One region of the Telluria sp. PB2R4 genome, then DNA from elsewhere that is predicted to be linked to it. Evidence: predicted binding sites of a transcription regulator. Region 1 holds the regulator's gene; each other region holds the start of a gene.
What was found. Region 1 encodes LexA, which represses DNA repair genes until DNA is damaged. Its sites were predicted from a motif close to ACTGTATNNNNATACAGT; they were not measured.

Region 1 (4,188 bases):
GTAGCGGTAGAAATCGTCCGCGTTCATGAAGTCGGCAATACGGTCCCACGCCGCGTTATCGCGCAGGAGGCCGCCGATGACGGACTGCTCTGCTTCGATGGAATGCGGTGGGATGCGCAGGGAATCGACTTGCGGATCGGCTGGGGAATTCATGGCGGGCATTATACCTTCTCCTGTCATACGGCTGTCATAATTGCCGAGTTTTTCAGGACGTAAAAAAAGCCGGGCGAGCCCGGCTTTTTCATTTATGCAACAAAAACTTGGTGCTATTTAAGAGTCTAACAAACCTCCAGGGCAAGGCGCAGCGCCGAAGACAGTACGCTAGTACGGCGAGGCGGTGCAACGCCGCCATGGAGGAATTGTTAGGCTCTTAGGCAGCTTCGCCGACGACGGCGATGGTGATCTCGGTGACGACGTCGGTGTGCAGCGCGACGGCAACCGGGAATTCACCAGTGGTCTTCAGCGGGCCGGTCGGCAGGCGAACCTGCGACTTCTCGACCGGGAAGCCTTGCTTGCTCAGGGCTTCTGCGATGTCGAAGTTGGTGACCGAACCGAACAGACGGCCGTCCACGCCCGCCTTCTGGGCGATGGTGACGGTCATGCCGCTCAGCTTGTCGCCTTGTGCCTGGGCAGCCGACAGCTTTTCGCCAGCAGCTTTTTCCAGCTCGGCGCGCTTGACTTCGAACTCGGCCACGGCAGCGGCGGTAGCACGGCGTGCCATTTTTTGCGGGATCAGGAAGTTACGTGCGTAACCGTCCTTGACCTTGACGACGTCGCCCAGGTTGCCGACGTTAACAACTTTTTCCAAAAGGATAATTTGCATATTTTTCTCCAGAAGATCTGATCTGTACGACGGGAATTAACCGTGGTGCAGGTCGGTGTACGGCAGCAGCGCGAGGTAACGGGCGCGCTTGATGGCGGTGTCGACCTGGCGCTGGTAGTGCGCCTTGGTGCCGGTCAGACGTGCCGGCATGATCTTGCCGTTTTCCTGGACGAAGTCCTTCAGGGTGTCGACGTCTTTGTAATCGACCTGTTCCACGTTTGCTGCGGTGAAGCGGCAGAACTTCTTACGCTTGAACAGCGGGTTCTGCTGTTTGCGCTTGAGTTTCTCTTTAGCTTTGTTTTTGTCGAACTTTTTACCGAATGCCATTTTAGGCTCCTGTATCTAATCTAAATTGCGCCGAGTTTTAGGCGGCACTGAAATCAATGATGTGAAATACCAAGGCTTTGCTGTTGCGGTTCTTCCGTGCGAGGAATCCTTCGAAGCGGTAGGCGGCGCCGAGTTCTGCGCTTTGCAGCCTGCCTGAAATCTCGCCCGCGCCGAGCGCAGGGATTTCAAACGCGACCTGCCTTGCCACTCCGGCTTCCACCTGCTGCGAATCGTGCCTCAGGATCGCGCCCACGATGGGGACGCCGGCCGGGGTGAAACGCAGTACGTCACGCTCCGCGATGGTCGCGATGAGCTGGAACTGATTCACTGCGCTGTCTTGCTACTGGATTCCCTGGGAAAAACTTAGGCAGCTGCTGCGGCTGGGGCAGCTGCCGGAGCGGCTGCTTCTGCACGGTGGCTCTTGGCTGCGTCTTCGCGCTGGACCGACTTCATCATCGGCGACGGTGCGGTTTCAGCCTTCTTCATCTTGACGGTCAGGTGACGCAGGACGGCATCATTGAACTTGAATGCGGTTTCCAGCTCGACCAGGGTCTCATTGTCGCACTCGATGTTCATGCAGATGTAGTGGGCTTTCGGCAGCTTCTGGATCTGGTAAGCCATCTGGCGACGGCCCCAGTCTTCCACGCGATGGATGTTACCGCCGCGCGCGGTCACGCTGGCCTTGTAACGCTCGATCATCGCCGGAACTTGCTCGCTCTGGTCCGGGTGGACGATAAAAACGATTTCATAATGACGCATGCAACACTCCTTAAGGACGTTTAAACAAATGCCCACCTCGGCGTCAAGACGAGTGTGGGAAGGGTAAGCCGGCTATTATAGCCCGAGAAATGGGGGGATGGGAAGCCTGGCTGTGGCGCACAATTTTTTTGCACTTTTCCCGTGTTTTCCCTTGCGCATCCGGGAATACTGTACAAAAATACAGTCTGCTCTTACAACCCATTGCCGTATAACACCCATGCTCAAGCTCACTGCAAGGCAAGAACAGATCCTCAACCTGATCAAGGAAGCGATCGAGAATACCGGTTTCCCGCCGACCCGCGCCGAAATCGCGGCCGAGCTGGGCTTCAAGTCGGCCAATGCGGCCGAGGAGCACCTGCAGGCGCTGGCGCGCAAGGGCGCCATCGAGATTTCGCCGGGCACCTCGCGCGGCATCCGCCTCATCGGCGCCTCGGTCGAGCAGATCCCGCTGGTTCCGCCGGCCCTCATGATGTCGCTGCCGCTGGTCGGCCGCGTCGCCGCCGGCTCGCCGATCCTGGCCCAGGAACACGTCGAAGCCACCTACTCCGTCGACGCCGCCATGTTCTCGGCCCGTCCCGACTTCCTGCTGAAGGTCAAGGGCTGGTCGATGCGCGACGCCGGCATCTGCGACGGCGACTTCCTGGCGGTCAAGAAGATCGACAGCGCCAAGAACGGCCAGATCGTGGTCGCCCGTCTCGGCGAAGAAGTGACGGTCAAGCGCTACCGCAAGACCGGCAACCTGGTCGAGCTGCTGCCGGAGAATCCGGACTTCAAGGTCATCCAGGTGTCGCCGGAAGACGAGTTCGCACTGGAGGGCCTGGCCGTCGGCCTGATGCGCAGCTGGCATTGATTCCTGCGCCGCAGCCCCGCGTTCATCCACGAACGCGGGCGCCGGTCGCCGGTCGCCTGCCTTACTGAATCTTCTTGTCCGCCCAGTGCGAGTCCTTCGGGGCCGACTTCACGATCTGGTTGTGCTGGGCCACAAAGGCCTCGGTCGCGGAGCGCCAGGCGGCGTAGTCCGCCAGCACCAGCTTCGAACTCACCTTCGCCTCTTCGCTCAGGTTCTCCCCCAGCTGGACCAGGTGGGCGTTCGATTTTTCAAGCTCTTCCTTGTTCATCAGTTTTCGGACCTCGTCCGGGACACGCTTGGTCAGCGGCATCGAGGCATTCAGGTTGGTGACGTACTTGTTGTAGCATTCCTGCCACGCCAGCACGGCCGCGCTGATACGGTCGATATCGGCATTGACCTTCGACATCGCGGGAATGCGTGGCGCGACGCAGCGGTACTCGCCCGCTTTCAGGTCTTCGCCATCGTAGCCCTTGATCCAGTAGTCGATGTCCTTGCGCCGCTTGACGCGCTGGTCCATCAGCTCCAGCGAGGCGATCGCCACCTTGTCGCCCTTGGCCGCCGCCTTCTTGAACAGCGCTTCGGCCTTCGCTTCGTCCACCTGCCCCGCTTCGCCATACCAGTACATCTGGCCCAGCGCCTGCTGCGCCGCCGGATTGCCGGCATTGGCCAGCTTGGTATAGATCTTCAGCGCGCCCGCGTAGTCCTTCTTCTCGAACAGGGCGTTGGCGTCTTCCAGCTCGCCGGCAAAGGCGGCGCCGCACAGCAGCAGGGATGCAAGGAACAGCTTGGTCTTCATGGGCAGATAATGGATGGGGAACAGGAATCCCATGATAGCGGCAATGTGCTGCCTTGCTCAACCGCTGAAACAAAATGCTGCAGGACCCCGTAGGGTGGGCGGCTCCACCTGATGCGTCGATGCATCCACACCGTATTTGCCGCCCACGCGTTCAAATCCCCGTCGAGTAGAGCCGCCGCAACGCACAGACTGTTTGAACGCGTGGGCGGCGCCCACGGTGGCGCTGATCCGGCAGTGCGGGGGAGCCGCCCACCCTACGAGAAACGGCAACCCGAGGGTTGCCGTTTTGCTACGCGTCGAGCGCCTGGCGGAAGTCCGCCAGCAGGTCGTCGGTATCCTCGATGCCGACCGATACGCGGATCAGCGACTCGGCGATGCCCATGCTGGCGCGCCGCTCGGCGCCCATCTCGAAGAAGATCGTGTGCGCCACCGGAATCACCAGGGTGCGGGTGTCGCCCAGGTTGCTGGCCGGGATGCCGAGCTTCAGGCGGTTCAGGTAGTCGAAGGGGTCGATATCCTCGCGCAGCTCAAAGCTCATCAGGGAGCCGCCGGAACGGAACAGTTCCCCGGTGATGCGGTGCTGTGGATGCGACGCCAGACCCGGGTAGTGGACCGCCGACACCCGCGGATCGG
Region 2 (4,188 bases), on a different contig from region 1:
GGGATGCCGCCCGGACGGGTGCCGGAGGCGAGCGCGATGTCGCGCGTCTTGACGTCGCGGATACTGGCGTCCAGATCCCACAGGCCATCATCGCGCGCATAGGCGTCGACGGTGATGGCGCGCGTATGCCGGAGCGAGCGCGATACGGGAGGAGACAGGGGCATAAAAACCAATGCCGCTTTCGCGGCGGTTAGTGGTGCAGCCAGTGTGCTTTGTGCACGTTGACGTAGCTTCTACGACAACAACCGCTCATGCGGCGCTGCTTAAACCGGGGAAGTTTAGCACAGGGCGTTCTCGGTTGCACTGCAACAGAAGCCTTTTTGCCGCGCTGTGGGCGAGATTGGCGGGGTTTCTTGTTGAGCGAGCAATGTTGCGGGCGGCTGGACGGGATGGGGTGGTGGCAGGACCAATTGATGCGCCATGGGTTAACGACAGCGCCAGGGTGCAGCGTCATCGTCCGTTGAGGAGTATGCCGGAGCATATCGGAGATGACGCTCCACGCTGGCGCCGGAGCAGCGCTTCTTGCTTCTATATAGATAGAGAAAGAAGCACAGGAAGATGGGGTGATATAACAGACCTGCGGCCCAGCCTGGCATATCGTCGGAGCAGCCTGGGGCCAGGCCGGCTCGTCGTGGCAACAGGCGGCGGTATTGACGTACCGCGCCTGCTTACAGCTCGTCGTCGTCGGGAGCGCCCTGCATTGCGGTCCGTGCAGCGCGTTGGGAGAATCCACGCTGCAGCAGGAAGCGCATCTGCTTGGCACGCTCGGCCGCATCGACGGCGACGGTGCCGAACTTGCGCTGCCAGACTTCGGAGGCACGCGCCGTTTCGCTATCGGCAAGCGAGGCTTTGATCTCGTCCATCGCTTCGCCTTTGATACCGTGGCTTTGCAACTCGGCCATCACCCGGCTGTTGCCGAAACGCGCAGCCCGCCGGTTGATGAGCGACTCGGCGAAACGTTCCTGCGACAGCCAGTTGTTTTTTTCAAGGAAATCCAGGAGGGCTTCCACGTCGTCGCCCTCCTCGGCATAACGGGCCAGCTTGCGCCCCAGCTCGAGCCGGCTGTGCTCACGCATCGACAGGTAGCGAAGCGCGCGCCCTTTAAGACTCAGCTGGGGTGCCGGCATAGACGCTTGATTACTCGCCGACTGCCTTCAGCTTGTCCTTGCCACTGTCTTCGACAGCAGCGAGGACCGGCGGCAGTTCGCGCACGCCCAGGGCGGCACGGACCTTGTTCTCGATTTCGCGCGCCAGTGCCGGACGGTCTTTCAGGAACTGACGGGCGTTGTCCTTGCCCTGGCCGATGCGCTCGCCGTTATAGCTGTACCACGAGCCCGACTTCTCGACGACCTTGTTGTCGGCGCCCAGGTCCAGGATTTCGCCTTCGCGCGAGGTGCCTTCTCCGTACAGGATGTCGAAGTGGGCCTCCTTGAACGGCGGCGCGATCTTGTTCTTGACGACCTTGACCTTGGTTTCGTTACCGATCACCTCGTCACCCGACTTGATCGAGCCGGTACGGCGGATGTCCAGGCGCACGGAAGCATAGAACTTCAGCGCGTTACCGCCGGTGGTGGTTTCCGGGCTGCCGAACATCACGCCGATCTTCATGCGGATCTGGTTGATGAAGATGACCAGCGTGTTGGTGCGGTTGATCGAGCCGGTGAGCTTGCGCAGCGCCTGCGACATCAGTCGCGCCTGCAGGCCCGGGAGCGAGTCGCCCATGTCGCCTTCGATCTCGGCGCGCGGGGTCAGTGCCGCCACCGAGTCGATGACCACGAGGTCGACCGAACCCGAACGCACCAGGGCGTCGGTGATTTCCAGGGCCTGTTCGCCGGTATCCGGCTGCGAGATCAGCAGCTCGTCGAGCTTGATGCCCAGCTTCTGTGCGTAGCCCACGTCGAGCGCGTGCTCGGCGTCGATGAAGGCGCAGGTGCCGCCGAGCTTTTGCATCTGGGCGATGGTCTGCAGTGTCAGCGTGGTTTTACCCGACGATTCCGGACCGTAGATCTCGACGATACGGCCGCGCGGCAGGCCACCGACGCCCAGCGCGATGTCCAGGCCGAGCGAGCCGGTGGAAACAGTCTGCACTTCTTCGACCGGCGTATTGGCATCCATACGCATGACCGAACCCTTGCCGAACTGCTTTTCAATTTGCGCCAGGGCGGCGGCCAGCGCCTTGCCCTTTTCAGCGGCATTTACTGCGGTTTTTTTGTCGTCCATGGTGTACTTTCAGCTGTGGAGTAGGCAAGGTAGGGGTACTACCGCGCAAATCAAGGTGACCGCTGTATAAAGACTCAGTGGTTCCAACATGCGAAATCAAGCCACTACTGTATATAAATCCAGTGGTTTGCGCAAGCAAAAAAAGCGAAGTGTTGTCGCCTGCAAGACTCGCGTTGTTGCGATAAATCAAACACAATAGGGCCTGATAGATGTCCAACGTTTTCCCAGGTGCTCCTCATGCGAATTCTGCTCGCCGAAGATGATAGCGTACTTGCCGACGGACTCACCCGTTCGCTGCGCCAGTCCGGTTATGCCATCGACTGCGTCGAAAACGGCCAGGATGCCGACACGGCCCTGTCCACCCAGGAGTTCGACCTCCTGATCCTCGACCTCGGCCTGCCCAAGCTGTCCGGGCTCGAGGTGCTGCGCCGCCTGCGCGCCCGTTCCTCGCTGCTGCCGGTGCTGATCCTCACCGCCGCCGATTCGGTCGAGCAGCGCGTCGAAGGCCTCGACCTCGGCGCCGACGACTACATGGCCAAGCCCTTCGCGCTGTCCGAGCTGGAGGCGCGGGTGCGCGCCCTCACCCGCCGCGGCGCCGGCGGCGGCCCGGCCGTGGTGCGCCACGGCCCGCTGGTATACGACCAGGTCGGGCGCAGCGCCTATATCAACGACCAGATGCTCGACCTGTCGGCGCGCGAACTCGGCCTGCTGGAGGTGCTGCTGGCGCGCACCGGGCGCCTGGTCTCCAAGGAGCAGCTGGTCGACCACCTGTGCGAATGGGGCGAGGAAGTCTCGAACAACGCCATCGAGGTCTACGTGCACCGCCTGCGCAAGAAGATCGAGGTTGGCGGCGTGCGCATCGCCACCGTGCGCGGCCTCGGCTACTGCCTCGAAAAATTCTCCGAAGCGCCGCGCGCACCCGCACCGGGCACCGACAGCAAGTGAACGAGCGCGACGCGGGATTCGCCGATCCTCCTGCGCCGCAGTCGCCGCCGGACGGCCTGCCGGCGGCGCCCTGGGTGCCGCCCAATCCCGAACCCGACGAGAACATCCGCCACTCGCTGTTTGGCGAGATCCTCGACTGGATGCTGGCCCCGCTGCTGCTGCTGTGGCCGATGAGCATTGCCATCACCTACCTGGTGGCCAAGTCGATCGCCAACCAGCCCTTCGACGATGCGCTGGAAGACCGGGTCACCGTGCTGTCGCAGCAGATCCGCACGGTGGGCGGCCGGCCGGTGGCGCAGCTGCCCGGCAGCGCACGCGACGTGCTGCGCGCCGACGACGTCGACAGCGTGTACTTCCAGATCAGCGGGCCAAGCGGCGCCCACCTCGACGGCGACCGCGACCTGCCGCGTCCCCGCGGCGGCAACAGTACCGGCGGCGACGGCGGCGTCGACGACGAACGCGCGCGCAGCGGCAGCGTGATGTTCCGCAATGACAGCATCCATGGCACGCCGGTGCGCGTCGCCTATTCCTGGGTCAGCCTCGACCCGCTGCACGAAGGCGCACGCTCCGCCGATCCGGCGCCCGGCCTGGCCCTGGTGCAGGTTGCGGAAACCCTGGACAAGCGCGCCCACCTGGCCAACGAGATCATCAAGGGTGTGATCCTGCCGCAGTTCATCATCCTGCCGGTGATCCTGGCGCTGGTCTGGTTCGCCCTGTCGCGCGGCCTGTCCCCGCTAGCCGAGCTGCAGGAGCGCATCCGCGCACGCCCGCAGGACGACCTGTCGCCGATCGACCCGCGCCAGGTGCCGGAAGAGATCTCGCCGCTGGTGGGCTCGTTCAACGACATGCTCGAGCGCCTGGCCCAGACCGTCGACATGCAGAAGCGCTTCATCGCCGACGCCGCGCACCAGATGAAGACCCCGCTGGCCGGCATGCGGATGCAGTCCGAGCTCGCGCTGCGCCAGGTCGATCCGGGCGAGATCCACCGCTCGCTCGAGCAGCTGGCCATGAGTTCGGAATCGG
Region 3 (4,188 bases), on a different contig from region 1:
TCTTCCTTTCGTATTACGCTGTTTTCGCCACGTTCAGATGGCACCGGCAATGACCGGAAATCAATGACACAGGCGAGGGTCATTTCGCTTGACGGAAAACACACAATAAGGAAGAAACATGAAGCAATCGCATTCGATTCATCCTGCAATGTTGAAGATGTGCGCTGCAATCTCGCTCGCGCTTGTGGCGGCAGCGGCCGGTGCGGCCGAGCAGAAATTCGTGATGGAGACTGACCGTATCATTGTGAAGTACAAGGACGCTGTGCCGGACAGCAAGGGCGCTGCCAAGGCTGCCAAGGCTGCCTTGAAGGCGGATCGCAAGGCCAAGCTGGACCGGGCAGGCCAGGAATTCGGCATGACCGTCGCCGAGAGCCATGCTATCTCGACCGGCGCTCGCGTGTTCAAGCTCAATGGACGCAAGCACGTGCAGGAAGTCGAAAAGCTGGCTGCCGAAATGATGGCGCGCGACCCGGAAATCGAATACGCCGAGCCTGACCGCATCATGACCCACATGGCGACGGCGAACGACCCTTACTACGCCCAGCAGTGGCATTACACCGACGCGACCGGCGGCCTGCGCCTGCCGACCGCCTGGGACAAGTCGACCGGCACCGGCGTGGTCGTGGCCGTAATCGATACCGGCTACCGCCCGCACGCCGACATGAGCGGCCAGAACCTGGCCGGCTATGACTTCATCAGCACCGCCACCATCGGCAACGACGGCAACGGCCGCGACAGCGACGCCAGCGATCCGGGCGACTGGGTGGCTGCAGGCGAATGCGGCGCCGGTTCGCCGGCCTCGGGCTCGAGCTGGCACGGTACCCACGTGGCCGGCACCATCGCCGCCAAGACCAACAACAGCCTGGGCGTGGCCGGCGTGGCGTACAACGCCAAGATCGTGCCGGTGCGCGTGCTCGGCAAGTGCGGCGGCTACACCTCGGACATCGCCGACGCGATCACCTGGTCCTCGGGCGGTACCGTGAGCGGCGTCCCGGCCAATGCCAACCCTGCCAAGGTGTTGAACATGTCGCTGGGCGGCGGCGGCGCCTGCGGCACGACCACCCAGAGCGCCATCAACGGCGCCCGTTCGCGCGGCGCGGTCGTGGTGGTGGCGGCTGGTAACGACAACATGAACGTCAGCAACGCCAATCCGGCGAACTGCTCGGGCGTGGTCGCGGTGGCGGCAACCGGCAAGACCGGCGGCCGTGCTTCGTACTCGAACTACGGCACCCTGGTCGACGTGGCCGCGCCTGGCGGCGACGGCAGCTACAGCGTGATCTCGACCCTGAACTCGGGCACCTCCTCGCCGGGTTCGGACAACTATGCCGGCTACCAGGGCACCTCGATGGCGACCCCGCACGTGGCCGGCGTGGCTGCGCTGATGCTCGCGGCCAAGTCGACCCTGACGCCGGACCAGATCGAAAGCACGCTGAAGTCGACCGCGCGCGCCTTCCCGGCGACCTGCTCGGGTTGCGGCACAGGTATCGTGGACGCGACCGCGGCGGTCAATGCGGCGATCGGCGGCGTCACCCCGCCTCCAGGCCCGACCATCGCCGAAAGCGAGTCGAACAACACCACCGGCACCGCCGACCTGGTGTCGACCACCGGTACGACCGTGACCGGCAACATGGGCAGCTCGAGCGACACCGACTACTTCCGTGTCGACCTACCTGCCGGCAAGACCTTGAGCTCGACCCTGACGCCGAACGGCACCTCGGACTACGACCTGTTCGTGTACAACAGCGCGGGCACGCTCCTGGGCAAGAGCGAGAACGGCACCGGCGCGGTCGACAGCTACAGCACGACCAACACCGGCACCGGCACGCTGGCCCGCTATGTGCGCGTCGTGTACTACAGCGGCGGCACCGGTTCGACCAGCGGCACTTACAGCCTGAAGCTCAGCTGGTAAGCTCAGGACGAAGCGGCGCGCTCCCCTGCGCCGCCTTCATCCGGGAACGCGCGGCATGCCGCGCGTTTCTTTTTTTGACGTCCTGCAAGAAAAAACGGATACTGTATGCAATTACAGTAGTCGGCTCCGCCGTCCACGTGAACTCTCCGCTCCGTAAAATCATCCACTGCGACTGCGACTGTTTCTATGCATCGGTCGAGATGCGCGACGACCCCTCGCTGCGCGGGCGTCCGCTCGCGGTCGGCGGCCGTCCCGACCAGCGCGGCGTGGTCGCCACCTGCAACTACGAGGCGCGCCGTTTCGGCATCCGCTCGGCCATGGCCACCGCCCAGGCCATGAAGCTGTGCCCGGGCTTGCTGGTGATTCCGCCGGCGATGGAAAAGTACCGCATCGCATCGACCCAGATCATGGACATCTACCGCGACTACACCGCGCTGGTCGAGCCGCTCTCGCTCGACGAAGCCTACCTCGACGTCAGCGATTCACCGCACTGCAAGGGCAGCGCCACCCTGATCGCGCAGGAGATCCGCCAGCGCATTTTCGACACCGTCGGCATCACCGCCTCGGCCGGGGTGGCGCCGAACAAGTTCGTGGCCAAGATCGCCAGCGACTGGAACAAGCCGGACGGGCTGTTCCTGGTACGCCCGGACGAGGTCGATGCCTTCGTTGCCGCGCTGCCGGTCAAGAAGCTGTATGGCGTGGGCAAGGTGACGGCCGAGAAGATGAGCCGGCTCGGCCTGCAGACCTGCGGCGACATGCGGAGCTGGAGCATCGAACGGCTGACCGAGCACTTCGGCAGCTTCGGCTACCGCCTGCACAAGCTCTGCCGTGGCATCGACGAGCGCGAAGTGAATACCTCGCGCGAGCGCAAGTCGATCAGCACCGAAGAAACCTACACGCCCGATGTGCCGAACCTGGACGCCTGCCTGAAGCTGCTGCCGGACCTGGTCGAGCACCTGCTGGGCCGCATCAAGCGCAACGGCGCTGAGAAATTCATCAACAAGCTGTTCGTAAAAATCAAGTTTTCGGACTTCCAGCAGACCACGGTCGAGTGTGTTGGCTATGCACCACATATCCCGACCTATGCACGGCTGATGGAAACCGGCTGGGCCCGTCATAGCCGACCGGTGCGCCTGCTGGGCGTGGGCGTGCGCCTGGGCGACACCGAGACGGTCGAGCAACTGCGCCTGTTCGATGACGCCATGCCGCCTGCAATCGTCGAGGCTGTTAGCGACCCGGCAACAGATTAATTTTTTGCGTCCTTCGGCTGCTGAAATTTCCTTCCGGCAGCGTAGAATGTCGTTCCCCAGAATTTTGGAAACAACCGGATAACAGCGTATGTGGTTCAAGAATCTCCAGATTTATCGCCTGCCCGCTCCCTGGGCATTCAACCCGGAACAGATGGAAGAAGCACTGCAGTCGCAGGCCTTCTCGCCCGCGAGCAGCAATGAGCTGCTGCGCCAGGGCTGGGATTCGCCACGTGGCAATGGCAAGCTGGTTCACGTCGTCAACAAGCAGATGCTGATGATGCTGGGCACCGAAAAGAAGCTGCTGCCGAGCTCGGTGATCAACCAGGTCGCCAAGGCCAAGGCCGCCGAGATGGAAGAGCAGCAGGGCTTCCCGCCAGGTAAAAAGGCAATGAAGGAACTGAAGGAGCGCGTGGCCGACGAACTGCTGCCGCGCGCCTTCTCGATCCGCAGCAACGTCTGGGTCTGGATCGATCCGGTCAACGGCTGGCTGGTGGTCGACGCCGCCAGCCCGTCGAAGGCGGACGACGTGATCAAGCTGCTGCTCAAGGCGGTCGACCGCATGCCGCTCGAATCGCTGCGCGTGCAGCGTTCGCCGGTGGCCGTGATGACCGGCTGGCTGGAGGCGGACGAAGCGCCCTACGGCTTCACGATCGACCAGGATACCGAACTGCGCGCCACCGGCGAGAGCCGCGCCGCCGTGCGCTACGTGAAGCACACCCTGGAACCGGACGACATCCGCCGCCACATCGCCGCCGGCAAGCAGTGCACCCGCCTGGCCATGACCTGGAACGACCGAATCAGCTTCGTGCTGACCGAGTCGCTGGCGATCAAGGGCGTCAAGCCGCTGGACGTGATCAAGGAAGGCGAAGCGGTCACCTACAGCGACGATGAGCGTTTCGATAACGACATCGTCCTGATGACAGGTGAGATGGCCAAGCTGATGGCCGACATCGTGGAAGCGCTGGGCGGGGAAGCCAAGGCGTAATCGGTAGTCAGCGCGTGCGCGGTCGTGCACGCGTCAACTGTCAC

Region 2: the regulator LexA is predicted to act here: its motif matches at 2,327-2,344, upstream of recA (recombinase RecA).
Region 3: the regulator LexA is predicted to act here: its motif matches at 2,010-2,027, upstream of dinB (DNA polymerase IV).

What each region holds. Positions count from the first base shown of each region.
Region 1 is NZ_JCASIC010000004.1:186,424-190,611, reverse strand. Features, by position in the region: gene AC56LU_RS09280 (replicative DNA helicase) at 1-153, opposite strand, end outside; gene rplI (50S ribosomal protein L9) at 371-823, opposite strand; gene rpsR (30S ribosomal protein S18) at 860-1,150, opposite strand; gene priB (primosomal replication protein N) at 1,188-1,478, opposite strand; gene rpsF (30S ribosomal protein S6) at 1,514-1,909, opposite strand; gene lexA (transcriptional repressor LexA) at 2,127-2,759, shown strand; gene AC56LU_RS09250 (tetratricopeptide repeat protein) at 2,821-3,588, opposite strand; gene AC56LU_RS09245 (cystathionine gamma-synthase family protein) at 3,845-4,188, opposite strand, start outside.
Region 2 is NZ_JCASIC010000002.1:216,048-220,235, reverse strand. Features, by position in the region: gene AC56LU_RS04475 (DUF2889 domain-containing protein) at 1-164, opposite strand, end outside; gene recX (recombination regulator RecX) at 669-1,127, opposite strand; gene recA (recombinase RecA) at 1,138-2,220, opposite strand; gene AC56LU_RS04460 (response regulator) at 2,458-3,165, shown strand; gene AC56LU_RS04455 (sensor histidine kinase) at 3,162-4,188, shown strand, end outside.
Region 3 is NZ_JCASIC010000007.1:204,318-208,505, forward strand. Features, by position in the region: gene AC56LU_RS13860 (S8 family serine peptidase) at 119-1,909, shown strand; gene dinB (DNA polymerase IV) at 2,047-3,159, shown strand; gene AC56LU_RS13870 (recombination-associated protein RdgC) at 3,248-4,144, shown strand.